DNA from 4 places in the Nocardia sp. NPDC055321 genome. Region 2 is predicted to be linked to each of the others. Evidence: riboswitches for the same ligand, from Rfam matches in the RefSeq annotation. Region 2 holds a riboswitch; each other region holds the start of a gene.
The links. A riboswitch is a leader RNA that binds a small molecule or an ion and turns the genes downstream of it on or off. The one in region 2 is predicted to bind S-adenosylmethionine.
Positions count from the first base shown of each region.

Region 1: linked by a shared signal. The riboswitch ahead of ACWIGI_RS40885 (ABC transporter substrate-binding protein) and the one ahead of ACWIGI_RS23170 (rhodanese-like domain-containing protein) in region 2 are both predicted to bind S-adenosylmethionine.
Region 3: linked by a shared signal. The riboswitch ahead of ACWIGI_RS12165 (bifunctional o-acetylhomoserine/o-acetylserine sulfhydrylase) and the one ahead of ACWIGI_RS23170 (rhodanese-like domain-containing protein) in region 2 are both predicted to bind S-adenosylmethionine.
Region 4: linked by a shared signal. The riboswitch ahead of ACWIGI_RS24235 (aminotransferase class V-fold PLP-dependent enzyme) and the one ahead of ACWIGI_RS23170 (rhodanese-like domain-containing protein) in region 2 are both predicted to bind S-adenosylmethionine.

Region 1 is NZ_JBSHMS010000054.1:8,770-11,969, forward strand. It holds gene ACWIGI_RS40875 (GNAT family N-acetyltransferase) at 1-72, opposite strand, end outside; gene ACWIGI_RS40880 (HAD family hydrolase) at 215-859, shown strand; SAM riboswitch class IV at 969-1,084, shown strand; gene ACWIGI_RS40885 (ABC transporter substrate-binding protein) at 1,119-2,273, shown strand; gene ACWIGI_RS40890 (ABC transporter permease) at 2,278-3,200, shown strand, end outside.
Region 2 is NZ_JBSHMS010000014.1:154,012-157,211, forward strand. It holds gene ACWIGI_RS23160 (FAD-dependent oxidoreductase) at 1-763, opposite strand, end outside; gene ACWIGI_RS23165 (Rv0361 family membrane protein) at 1,053-1,490, shown strand; SAM riboswitch class IV at 1,541-1,656, shown strand; gene ACWIGI_RS23170 (rhodanese-like domain-containing protein) at 1,672-2,094, shown strand; gene ACWIGI_RS23175 (O-succinylhomoserine sulfhydrylase) at 2,091-3,200, shown strand, end outside.
Region 3 is NZ_JBSHMS010000006.1:198,445-201,644, forward strand. It holds gene metX (homoserine O-acetyltransferase MetX) at 1-463, opposite strand, end outside; gene ACWIGI_RS12165 (bifunctional o-acetylhomoserine/o-acetylserine sulfhydrylase) at 466-1,800, opposite strand; SAM riboswitch class IV at 1,896-2,006, opposite strand; gene ACWIGI_RS12170 (TetR/AcrR family transcriptional regulator) at 2,019-2,714, opposite strand; gene ACWIGI_RS12175 (MFS transporter) at 2,850-3,200, shown strand, end outside.
Region 4 is NZ_JBSHMS010000015.1:141,386-144,585, forward strand. It holds gene ACWIGI_RS24230 (hypothetical protein) at 1-65, shown strand, start outside; gene ACWIGI_RS24235 (aminotransferase class V-fold PLP-dependent enzyme) at 197-1,510, opposite strand; SAM riboswitch class IV at 1,564-1,677, opposite strand; gene ACWIGI_RS24240 (biliverdin-producing heme oxygenase) at 1,861-2,520, shown strand; gene ACWIGI_RS24245 (LysE family translocator) at 2,636-3,200, shown strand, end outside.

The DNA.
Region 1 (3,200 bases), on a different contig from region 2:
CGCGCTGCCCGCGCTGATCAGCTCGCTCTCCACCCCCTCGATGCGGGCGCCGAGCTCGACACTGCAGAACAGGGATCGCTGATCGTTGGGCATGGCCTCGAGCCTAGTTCGGGGCGGCAACCGAATTCCCGGCTTCGTCGCGGACCGGGCGAACCCCGGGATGCCCGGCCGGGGCCGCGGACGCCGCCGTTCGGTCGAACCGTAAGGTCGGAGGGTGGCCCCAGCAGAGCACCCCGCAGCCGGGTCCGGACTCGTCGTCGGGTTCGACCTGGATATGACGCTGATCGACTCGCGTCCGGGCATCGCCGCGGTGTGGGACGCGGTGGCCGCCGAGACCGGGGTGCGCATCGATTCGGAGCTGGCGGTGTCGAGGCTGGGACCGCCGCTGGCCATCGAGGCGGCCGAGTGGTTCCCGCCGGACCAGGTGCCGGGGGTCGTGGCCCGCTATCGCGAGCTGTACCCCGACCTCGCGATCACGCGCGCCGATCGGTTGCCGGGCGTGCTCGACGCGCTCACGGCGGTGCATCGCGCCGGTGGGCGCACCCTGGTCATCACGGCCAAGAAGGAATCGCTCGCGCGCCTGCATCTCGACCATCTCGGGTTGCCGGTGGACGACGTCGTGGGCGATGTCTGGGCCGAGGAGAAGGGGACGGCGCTGCGCGAGCATGGGGCTTCGGTCTACGTCGGCGATCATCTGGGCGATGTGCGCGGGGCGAAGGTCGCCGGGGCGCTGGCGGTCGCGGTGACCACCGGACCGTATACGGGCGAGGAGCTTTCGGCCGAGGGCGCGGACGTGGTGCTGGGCGATCTCACCGAGTTCCCGGCCTGGCTCGCCGCGCACCTGGCCGCGCGCAACTGAGCTCGCACGTGCCGGGCCGGACTCCGCGCCCCGGGACCGACTTCCTTTTGGCTTCAGGTTGATTCGAACGCTGTTGACGGAACGGACCCGTCACTAGCGTTGCGCGCACGGTCACGAGTATCAGCAGTGACGAGCCCCGGCTCGCTGATCGGCAACCCTCGCGCGGCGGTGGGGTGCCCCGGGTGACGACCAGGTGCTGCCCGCCGGGCAGCACAAGCGCGTTGTGGCCGGTGTGTGCCGGTGAGTTCAGAGGAATCAGATGAGTAAGCAATGGTCCGGGTCGCGTCGTCTCCGGGTAGTGGTGGGCATCGCATCGGCGGCCCTGGTGGCCGGGCTGGTATCGGCGTGCGGCGGTTCTTCCGAGAGTGACAGCGGCACCGTGTATTTCGGTGTGTCGGGGCCGAAGTCGGGCCCGTCGGCGGAGTACGGCCGGCTGTGGCAGCAGGGCTTCGATCTGGCCCTGGAGGAGGTCAACGCCGCGGGCGGGATCGACGGCAAGAAGGTCGAATTGAAGTGGGAGGATTCGCAATCCGACCCGAAGCAGACCGTGCCCATCGCGACCAAGTTCGTCGGTGACGAGTCCATCATCGCCGAGCTGGGCGACTTCTCGTCCCCGGCCTCGATCGCGGCGTCGCCGGTCTACAACCGCGGCAAGCTGGTGCAGTACGGCTTCACCAACTCCGCGGTGGACTTTACCAAGGCCGGCGACTACTCGTGGAGCCCGTCGATCACCCTGGACGTGTTCCAGGAGCGCAACGCCCAGTGGGTGTCCGCGAAGGCCAAGAAGGTTTCCGTGGTGTACCTCGAAACCGACTGGGGTAAGCAGGCTTTCAAGTTCTTCGAGCAGTCCGCCAAGGAGAAGGGCGTGGAGATCGTCTACTCCTCGCCGATTCTGCCGGACTCGCAGGACTTCCGCCCGGTGCTGATCAAGGGCCGGGACGCGAACCCGGAGGCGTTCGTGCACCTGGGTTACGGCCCGGACGGCGCGCTCATCGTCAAGCAGCTGCGCGACGTGGGATACGGCGGCCAGTTCTTCGGCGGCCAGAACACCCCGCAGTTCATCTCGCTGGCGGGCGCCGCGGCCGAGGGTGACATCGTGAACGGCGTCTTCACCGCCGCGGACACCAACCCCAAGGTCGTGGACTTCGTGCAGCGGTTCCGCGCCAAGTTCGACGTCGACCCGGGCGACTTCAACGTGTACGCCTACGACGCGATCAACGTGCTGGTGAAGGCGGCAAAGCACGGCGGCGCGACCCGCGAGGGCATCCTGAAGGGCCTGCGCGAGGTCAAGGACTTCGACGGAATCGGTTTGGGCACCTTCGCTTTCGATCAGCAGACCCGCCGGCCGAGCGGGGTCAAGCCGATCGAGCTGATCCTGAAGAACGGCGCCTTCGTGCCGACCGGCAACAAGTAACGCCATGTTCGACACGCTCATAGCGGGTCTGGTCCACGGCAATGCGTACGCGCTCATCGCCGTGGGCATCACCCTGATCTTCGGGGTCAGCAACGTCATCAATTTCGCGCACGGCGCGATCTTCGCGTTCGGGTCGGTGCTGGGCTGGTGGCTGATCGCCGAGCAGGGGCTGCCGCTGTGGCTCGCTCTCGTGCTGGTGGTGGGCGGCACGGCGCTGCTGGGTGTGGTGATCGACGTGCTCGCGGTGCGGCCGCTGCGCCGCGCCCCGGCCATCGCGGCGCTGCTGGCCACGGTCGCGGTGGGCCTGATTCTCGAGAACGTGGTGGCGCTGATCTTCGGCCCCGACACCCGGCCCTTCCCGCAGGTGTTGCCCACCAACAACTTTCAGGCGGGTGGCATCCGGTTCGGGACCTCGGACGTGGTCATGTTCGCCATCACCATCACGGTGATGGCGGGGTTGTGGAGCTTCCTGCGGTACAGCCGGTACGGGCTGGCCATTCGCGCCACCGCGCAGGATCCGGACGCCGCGGCGCAGATGGGGATCGGGGTCGGGCGGATCCAGTCGCTGGCCTTCGCCATCGCCTCGGGGCTGGGCGGGCTGGCGGGCATCTTCGTCGGGCTCTACAACTCCAACATCTCCCCGACGAGCGGCGGCATCGTCGGCATGACCGGGTTCGTGGCCGCCACCATCGGCGGGCTCGGCTCGATTCCCGGCGCGGTGGTCGGCGGTTTCGTCCTCGGTCTGGTGGAGGCGTTCGGCATCTACACCTTCGGGGACGGGTACCGCGATCTGATCACCTTCGGACTGCTGGTCGTCTTCCTGGTGCTGCGGCCGGGCGGGCTGCTCGCGCGCCCGCCCGCCATCGAATCCGAACCGCTGACCGGCACCTTCCTGGGGTCGGGCCGGCAGCTGCGGGTGCGGTGGTG
Region 2 (3,200 bases):
GCTTGGAGTGGCGGCGAGCCGCTTCCGAACCCTCGTCGTAGTCGATGTCCTCGGGATCGACGATGACCTCGATGGTCGGGGAGTGGTCCAGCTCGCGGAGCTCGAGCGGGGTGAACTTGGCCTGCGCGGGACCGCGGCGTCCGAAGACGTGGACCTCGACGGCCTTGTTCTCCTTGAGACCGTCGTAGACGTTCGGCGGGATCTCGGTCGGCAGCAGTTCGTCGCCGGTCTTGGCGAGCACGCGCGCGACGTCGAGGGCGACGTTGCCGACGCCCAGGACCGCGACCTTCTCCGCGTGCAGCGGCCATTCGCGGGGCACGTCCGGGTGGCCGTCGTACCAGGAGACGAAGTCGGCCGCGCCGAAGCTGCCGTCCAGGTCGATGCCCGGGATCTCGAGCGCGCGGTCGGCGTTGGCGCCGGTGGAGAAGATGACCGCGTCGTAGAACGTGCGCAGGTCTTCCAGGGTGATGTCGACGCCGTAGTCGATGTTGCCGAGCAGGCGGACCTGCGGCTTGTCCAGGACCTTGTGCAGGGCGGTGATGATGCCCTTGATGCGCGGGTGATCGGGCGCGACGCCGTAGCGGATCAGACCGAACGGCGCGGGCATGCGCTCGTACAGGTCGATGCTCACCCCGTCGAAACCGGCGGGGGTATCGGACTTCATCAGCGCGTCGGCGGCGTAGATTCCGGCCGGGCCCGCGCCCACGATCGCAATGCGAAGCGGGCGGGTCGCTGCATCGGTTCCCGCAAGCTGTTCGGTCATTCTTCGCGCACCCTTTGGTCGAAAACTATCTTGCCGTCAAGTCTCAGCCGTCGTTCTTAGCTTAGGCTAAGTTGACGCCCTGGCTTCGAGTGAACCACCCTACGGGCCCCGAAGCTGCAGCGTTGCTGCTCTGTACTGCGATTCCCGGCCTCGCGGGGGAATTGTGCCGATTCTATCGGTGGTATGGACCACCCCCCGCGCCGGTGCGGTCAACTGTGGGCATGCTCTCCCCGGGCGCGGTCCGGTGTCGCCGCCGGGACACCCGCCCCGAGCAGGCATGATCAAGGTCATGAGCGAGGACGCGGACCAGCCCGAACGTATCGATCAGCGTGAGTCCAGAACCATGCTGCCGTTCCTGATCGCCATCGGCGTCACGGTCGTGGTGATCATCGGCATCGTGGTCTCGGCCCTGCTGTCGCCGGCTGAGAAGAATGTCACAGACAAGGATCGGCTGGCGAAGTCCGCGCGCAACTTCATCGAATCCCGCAGCGGCACCGACGCGCTGGATCCGTCGACCGCGTGCCCGGGCTTCGACGAACAGCGCTCGCCGCTGCGGACCGAGACGGGCGAAAAGGCCGGGAAGTCAACGCTTGTCAAGCTGACCGACCCGAATGTCCAGGGCGACCGCGCCACCGCGCAGGTGACCTGGCGCGCCGACGACCGCGATTCCACCTCGACCTGGACTTTCACCAAGACCGATGGGGCGTGGCTGGTGTGCAATTCCTGACCGCCCGCACGGTTTGACAGTGAGGCCCCATGTCGGTCAATCTCAACCCAGGTCATGAGTATCAGCGCCAAGCCCCGGCTGGCTGGTCGGCAACCCTCCTCCGCGGTGGGGTGCTCCGGGTGACGACCTGGCCGCGCATCGGGCAACGGTGCGGCAAGTGCGGATTCACAGGAGGTTCGAAGTGAGCTACGCGGGTGACATCACGCCGAAGCAGGCGTGGGAACTGTTGCGCGACAATCCGGATGCGGTGCTGGTCGATGTGCGCACCGAAGCCGAATGGCGTTTCGTCGGCGTCCCCGACACCAGCGGCATCGGCCGCCCGACGGCGTTGATCGAATGGGTCGACACCAGCGGCGCGCGCAATGCCCGGTTCGTCGATCAGCTCCGCGAGGTGCTGGCCGACCGGGCCGCGGACTCGGACGCGCCGGTGATCTTCATCTGTCGCTCCGGGCAGCGTTCCATCGGCGCGGCGACCGCCGCGACCGCGCTCGGGCTCGCTCCGTCGTTCAATGTGCTCGAGGGTTTCGAGGGCGCGCTCGACGCGCAGGGACACCGCGGCGTCGAAGGCTGGCGCGCGGACGGACTTCCGTGGAGGCAGTCATGATCACCGGTGGCGCGTTCGACAAGCCGCTGCCCGAGGGCGTCGGCCCCGCCACGCTCAGTGTGCGAGGTGGCCTGCGGCGCTCGGGTTTCGAGGAGACCTCCGAGGCGCTGTACCTGTCCTCCGGTTTCGTCTACGAGAGCGCCGAGGCCGCCGAGGCGTCCTTCACCGGCGACATCGAGCACTTCGTGTACTCGCGCTACGGCAACCCGACGGTCGCCATGTTCGAGGACAGGCTGGCCCTGATCGACGGCGCCGAAGCGGCTTTCGCGACCGCCAGTGGCATGTCCGCGGTGTTCACCGCGCTGGCCGCGCTGCTGGGCAACGGTGACCGGCTGGTCGCCGCGCGCAGCCTGTTCGGCTCGTGCTTCGTGGTGGCCAACGAGATCCTGCCGCGCTGGGGCGTGGAGACCGTCTTCGTGGACGGCGAGGATCTGGACCAGTGGACCGAGGCGCTGTCGGTGCCCACCCAGGCCGTGTTCTTCGAGACCCCGTCCAACCCGATGCAGTCCCTGGTGGACGTGCGCGCGGTGGTCGATCTGGCGCACGCCGCCGGCGCGAAGGTGGTGCTGGACAACGTCTTCGCGACCCCGCTGCTGCAGCGCGGCTTCGATCTCGGCGCCGACGTGCTCGTCTACTCGGGCACCAAGCACATCGACGGGCAGGGCCGCGTGCTCGGCGGCGCGATCCTGGGCTCGCACGAGTACATCGACGGCCCGGTGAAAAACCTTATGCGCCATACCGGTCCGGCGCTGAGCCCGTTCAACGCCTGGACGCTGCTCAAGGGTCTCGAGACCATGCCGCTGCGGGTGCGCCAGTCCAACGACTCGGCGCTGCGCATCGCGCAGTTCCTGGAACAGCATCCGGCCGTGGCGTGGGTGAAGTACCCGTTCCTGACCTCGCACCCGCAGTACGACCTGGCCCGGGCGCAGATGTCCGGCGGCGGCACCGTGGTGACCTTCGAGTTGACCGCGCCCGAGGCCGAGGCCAAGAAGCGGGCGTTCGAGGTGCTCAACGGGCTGCGGATCATCGACATCTCGAACAACCTCGGTGACGCCAAGACCCTGATCACGCATCCGGCGACGACGACGCATCGGGCCATGGGCCCG
Region 3 (3,200 bases), on a different contig from region 2:
GGTAGATGCCGAGCAGATCGAGCAGCTGCGCCTCCGCGGTCACCTGATCGCGAATGCTGATCTCGGGAAAGCGTGCGCCCCAGGGCTTTCCGTCCGCGGCGAGGGACGCTGGTCCGGTGCTGCCCTTGCAGCCGCCCAGGACGTTGGTGGCGATGACACACCATTCGCGGGTGTCCACCGCCGCGCCCTCGCCGACGATGCCGTCCCACCAGCCGGGCTGGGCGTGCTGCACGTTGGCGGGGCCGACCACATGTGAATCGCCGGTGAGGGCGTGCTCGACGAGGATGACGTTATCCGCGTTCGCCGAGAGTTCGCCCCACCGCTGCACCGCCAGGCTCACGTCGGGGATGACAGCGCCGTTCTCGAGCCGGACCTCCCCGATCGCAATGGTGCAGAGCGTCCCGTCGGGCGGCGGCAGCAAGAGATCCGCCGCTGGACGAGAGGTGCTCGATTCAATGCTCACTATCAGCTCGCTGCCGCAATCAGTCCCGCGCGCAAATCCGCCAGGATGTCGTCGATACCTTCGATACCCACGGCCAAACGCACCAGACCAGGGGTGACGCCGGACGCGAGCTGCTCCTCGGGAGTCAGCTGGGAGTGGGTGGTCGAAGCCGGATGAATCACGAGCGAGCGCACATCCCCGATGTTAGCGACATGGCTGTGCAGCACCAGCGCGTCCACGAACTTCTTGCCCGCATCGACACCACCGGCCAGCTCGAACGAGACGATCGCGCCGACGCCCTTCGGTGCCAGCTGTTTGCCGCGCTCGAACCAGGGGGAGTTGGGCAGACCGGCGTAGTACACCGACTCCACCGCGTCCTGCCCGCTCAGGAATTCCGCCACCGCCTGGGCGTTGGCCACGTGCCGCTCCACCCGCAGGCTCAGCGTCTCGATGCCCTGGCTGATCAGGAAGGCGTTGAACGGCGATACCGCCGCGCCGAGGTCGCGCAGCAGCTGCACGCGCGCCTTGAGCGCGTACGCCGGTGCGCCCAGGTCGGCGAAGACCACGCCGTGGTAGCTGGGGTCCGCGGTGGTGAAGCCCGGGAACCGCGGCTTGCCGTCGGCGTCGGTCACGGTCCAGTCGAAGGTGCCGCCGTCCACGATCACGCCCGCGACCGCGGAGCCGTGCCCGCCCAGGTACTTGGTCGCCGAGTGCACGACGATGTCCGCGCCGTGCTTCAGCGGCTGGATCAGGTACGGGGTGGCGACGGTGTTGTCCACGATCAGCGGAACGCCGGCCGCGTGCGCCACGCCCGCGATGCCCTCGATGTCGAAGATCGAGCTGCTCGGATTGGCGACGGTCTCACCGTAGAACGCCTTGGTGTTGGGGCGGACGGCCGCTTCCCACTGGGCCAGGTCGTCCGGATCCTCGACGAAGCTGACCTCGATGCCGAGCTTGGGCAGCGAGTAGTGGAAGAGGTTGTACGTGCCGCCGTACAGGTGCGGGCTGGACACGATGTGGTCGCCGGCCTCGGCGACGTTCAGGATCGCGTAGGTCTCCGCGGCCTGGCCCGACGACACCAGCAGCGCCGCCACGCCGCCCTCGAGGGCGGCCACGCGCTGCTCCACCGCGTCCTGGGTGGGGTTCATGATGCGGGTGTAGATGTTGCCCGGCTCGGCCAGGCCGAACAGTGCCGCGGCGTGATCGGTGTCGCGGAAGGCGTACGAGGTCGTCTGGTAGATCGGCAGGGCGCGTGCGCCCGTGGCCGGATCGGGGGCCTGCCCGGCGTGCACCTGCTTGGTCTCGAAGGACCAGTTCGCGGGATCGAGGTTGGCAGCGGGCGCGGTCGAGTCACTCATGATTACTGCTCCAGGAAGAATCGCCGTATACGGCGGAAGGCTTGGGTTATCGGAAGGCGAATTGGCTTCGACAACAACACATCTCGGTGCCTCCTACAGTGCGCTTGCGCTCGGCCTTCGAGCGCCCGGTCTTCACCCGGAGCACCCCACCGCAGCTGGAGGGTTGCCGATCAGCGAGCCGGGGCTTGGCGCTGATGCTCTTGACCTGTTTCGGGATTCTAACGGTGCTCGGCCGCGATGTCGGCAATGGGGTTACCCACAGTCGGAACGGCGCAAATACGGACGAACTCGTGATAGGCGGTGACCACCGCGTCGGCCATGGCGCGCGCGGAGTCGGCGAGCACGCCCTCGAAACTGCCGAGCTCGGCCTCGCACTCCACGCCCGCGCGCATGATGGCGTGCCAGGTGCCGGTGATCAGCCGCACCGGCAGTGCGTCCGGGTCGGTGCCGAGCCGCTCGCCGAGCACGGTCGAGGTCTCGCGCATCTTGTAGTCCGCGGCGTCGAGACTGCGGGCGCGCACGGCGGGGGAGTGCCTGATGATGTTCTGCATCTGCTGGAACCAGCGGAACGGCAGCGGTTCGTCGCGGTCGATGATGCCCTCGATCATCTCCAGGTAGCTGTTCAGTAGCGCCTGCAGCTCGTTCCCGGTGATCGGCTGGCGGCGCAGGTTGTCCGCCAGCGTGCCGCCGAAGTCCTCGATCGGCGCGATGACGATGTCTTCCTTGCTGTCGAAATACCTGTTCACCGTGCGCGGGGAGACGTCGGCGGCGTCGGCGATCTGTTCCACGGTGGTGGTGTCGAAGCCGTGCTCGTCGCACAGGCGCAGCGCCACGTCGATGACCCGGGTACGGGTCTGCTGCTTCTTGCGCTCGCGCAGGCCGGTGCGGGCGGTCGGCGATGACGGCTCGAACATGCCCCGATGGTAGCGCGGACCGGAGAAATCATGTCCATGGACGCCAACTGTCGCAGTCGGACATTTTTCTCTTGACGCCAATTGTCTGGGAGTGCCACGATGAGCTCGGCTGTTCGGAGCAAACGAGGAGTAGGCATGACCGGCGGGACGGCAACGCTCGAACCTGACGAAATATCAAGTGAGACAAAAAATTCCGCACGATGGTGGGCTCTCGGCGTCATCGCCGTCGCGCAGCTGATCGTGGTGCTCGACGCCACCATCGTCACGATTTCGCTGCCCTTCGCCCAGCAGGACCTGGGCATCAGCGACGGCAACAAGCAGTGGGTCCTGACCGCGTACACGCTGATCTTCGGCGGACTGCTGCTGCTCGGCGGGCGGCTGGCGGACTACCTCGGCCGCCGGCGCGTCTTCATCGCCGGCCTGGTCGGTTTCGCACTGGCCTCCGCACTGGCCGGGCTCGCGCAGAACGGCGCACAGCTGTTCGCC
Region 4 (3,200 bases), on a different contig from region 2:
TGAACGCCGTGGGCGACGACGACCCGGTGGTGGAGGAGCTCGCGGCGCGATACCTGGTGCCGTAGCGCGATCGCTGGCGGATCGGCGCGCGGAGCACCCGCGATCTCGATCGGGTCCTGTTCCCGGTGGCCGTGTCTCACGTGCGGTACCGCGGTCGCATCGAATCCTATTCGATGCGACCGCGAACGCCGGGACGTCAGAACCCGCAGGGGGCCGCACCCGCGTCGGTGGCGGCGAACGGGCGGGTTTCGGGAGAGAGGTTCCAATGGCCGTCAGTTTTGGCGTAGTCCCAGCCCGGACCCTTGTGGACGAGTGTGGATATCGCGTCCACGAGGCGATCCACATCCGCGGCGGTGGTGCCCAGTCCGATGCTGGCCCGCAGCGCCGCGTCCACACCGAGGCGGGCGAGCAGCGGATGCGCGCAGAAGCGCCCGTCACGCACCCCGATGCCGTGCTCGGCCGACAGATACGCCGCGACCTGCCCGGGTTCGAAACCGTCCACGGTGAACGCGACGATGCCGACCGCGTCGGTGCTGTCCCGCCACACCCGCAGGAAGTGCACGCCGGGAACGGTTGTCAATCCGTAGCGCAGCCGCTGCGTGAGGTACCGCTCGTGCTCGAGCACCTCGGTCTCGTCGAGTCCGGCGAGGGTGTCGCAGGCCGCGGCGAGCGCCGCCACGCCCAGGACGTTCGGCGACCCGGCCTCGTGGCGCTGCGGGGCGGGCGCCCATTCCACGCGGTCCGGGGTCACCGAGCGCACGGCGCCGCCGCCGGCCAGGTAGGGCTCGGCCGCGTCGAGCCAGTCGCGGCGGCCGACCAGCACGCCCGCGCCGAAGGGCGCGTACGCCTTGTGCCCGGAGAAGGCCAGGTAGTCGATGCCCGTGGCGCGCAGATCGATTCGCCGGTGCGGGGCGAGCTGCGCGGCGTCGACCAGGATGCGGGTCCCGCACTGGTGCGCGATCCACGCCAGCCGCTCCAGCGGGAGCAGCTCGCCGGTCACGTTGGACGCGCCCGTGATCGCCAGCAGCGCGGCGGGTTTGGCGCAGAGTTCGGCGACCACGCGCTGAACGGTCTCCTCGATGGTGTCCGCGACCGGCACCACCCGGCGGCCGTGCCGGGTCCACGGCAGGAAGTTGGCGTGGTGTTCCACGTCCAGCACGACGGTGTCCCCGGGCACGCAGGCCGCGAGCAGGTTCAGCGCGTCGGTGGTGTTGCGGGTGAACACCGTGACCTGGTCGTCGGCGGCGTTCAGGAAGCGGGCGACCGAACCGCGCGCGGCCTCGTAGCAGTCGGTGGACACGCGCGAGGCGTAGCCCGCGCCGCGGTGCACGCTGGCGTAGTACGGCAGCAGTGCCGCGACCCGGTCCGTGACCTGCGCCAGCGCCGGTGCGCTGGCGGCGTAGTCGAAGTTGGCGTAGTCGATCTCGCCACCCTGGACGAGGGGTACGCGCAGGTCGCAACCGGAGACGGTGGCGAGGGGGGCACAGCTGCGGTCGGCGAAAGCAGTCATCACGAAATCCCATCGGGGCAAGGGACGCGCGATCGGAGAAAAGAATGATCGAGAGTCCGCGCTTGCCGCGCCCGGTCGGGCGGCGGCCCGGTCGTCACCTGGAGCACCCCACCGCGGAGGAGGGTTGCCGACCAGCTAGCCAGGGCTTTGCGCTGGTACTCATGACCTGATTGAGAAGGCTTGCAGACGATCGGCGGCATTGTCAACCCCTTCCGGAAAATCATCCGAAAGTTGGATGGGCTGGGGCGGAAAGGTCGAATCGCGAGAACGTTGCTGACCCGTACAGTCGATTTTGAAGTTAGGGTAGCCAAAGTAGTGCGCCCTGGGAGTTGAAGCGAGGATGCTCGATCATGTTGGAGACCAGCACACCGTTCTCGACGCTCATCCGCACCGCGACCGAGCAGCAGCACGCCGAGGCGGAGCATTCCACGTTCATGCGCGACCTGCTCACGGGTCAGCTGGGCGTGGAGGCGTTCTACCGCTACACCTCGCAGCTGTGGTTCGTCTACGAGGCACTCGAAAAGGACACGGCCGCACTGGCTTCGGACCCCGCCGCGGGCCCGTTCATCCGCCCGGAGCTGGCGCGCCTGGCCGCGCTGGAGACCGATCTGGCCCACCTCGGTGGACCGAACTGGCGTGACGAGCTGACCGCGCTGCCCGCCACCGCCGCCTACGCGGCCCGGGTGCGCGAATGCGCGCAGACCTGGCCCGCCGGCTACGTGGTGCACCACTACACCCGCTACCTGGGCGATCTCTCGGGCGGCCAGGTCATTCGTGGCACCGCCGAGAAGCTGTGGAACCTGCCGAAGAAGGGCGACGGTGTGCGGTTCTACGTCTTCGACGAGATCGCCAATCCGGCCGCGTTCAAGCGCGAGTACCGGGCGAATCTGGACGCGCTGCCGCTGGCCGCAGGCGAGGTCGAGCGCGTCCTGGACGAGGCCCGCCTCGCCTTCTCCCTGAACACCGACGTGTTCCGCGAACTGGGCACGGAGTTCGGCGCGCGAATCTGAATTCCGGACGCCCGGAAGGCCGTTGACCCGTTTCATCAGGGCGGGCGGCGGTCTTCCCGCTCACCCATGGCGGTATTCCCTTGCATCCACCTCGGTGATGCGCTGCCATGGGTGAGTGAATCCCGCTCTGCTGCTGAGCTTCATCGGGCTGTGCGTGCTGCTGGCCCTGACTCCCGGTCCCGACACCTTCCTGGTGCTGCGCTACGCCATGGCCGGTCCGCGTCCGGCGATCGCGGCGGCCGCGGGGTCGGCGGCGGGTGGCATCGTCTGGGCGCTGGTGGTCGCGGCGGGTGTCGCGGCGCTGCTGGAGCAGTCCGCCACCGCCTATCGCGTGCTCAAGGTGATCGGCGGAATCTACCTGGTGTACCTCGGGGTTCGGGCGCTGCTCGCGCATCGGCGGGCCCGGCGGGAGGCGGAGTCGGAGCTCACGGGCGCTGCGCCGCAGGGGCGCGCGGCCTCGGTTCGCTCGGCGTTCGCCGCCGGTTTGCTGTCCTGCGTGCTGAACCCGAAGGTCGGGCTTTTCTATCTCGCCGTGCTGCCGCAGTTCCTCACCGAGGTGACCTTCGCGAACACCCTGGCGCTCGGCGCGATCGAATCCGTCATCGCCGCGATCGAGATGGTGCTGCTGGCGATGGTGGCCGCGCGGGCGGTGGAGCTGTTGCGCCGGCCGCGGGTGCGAG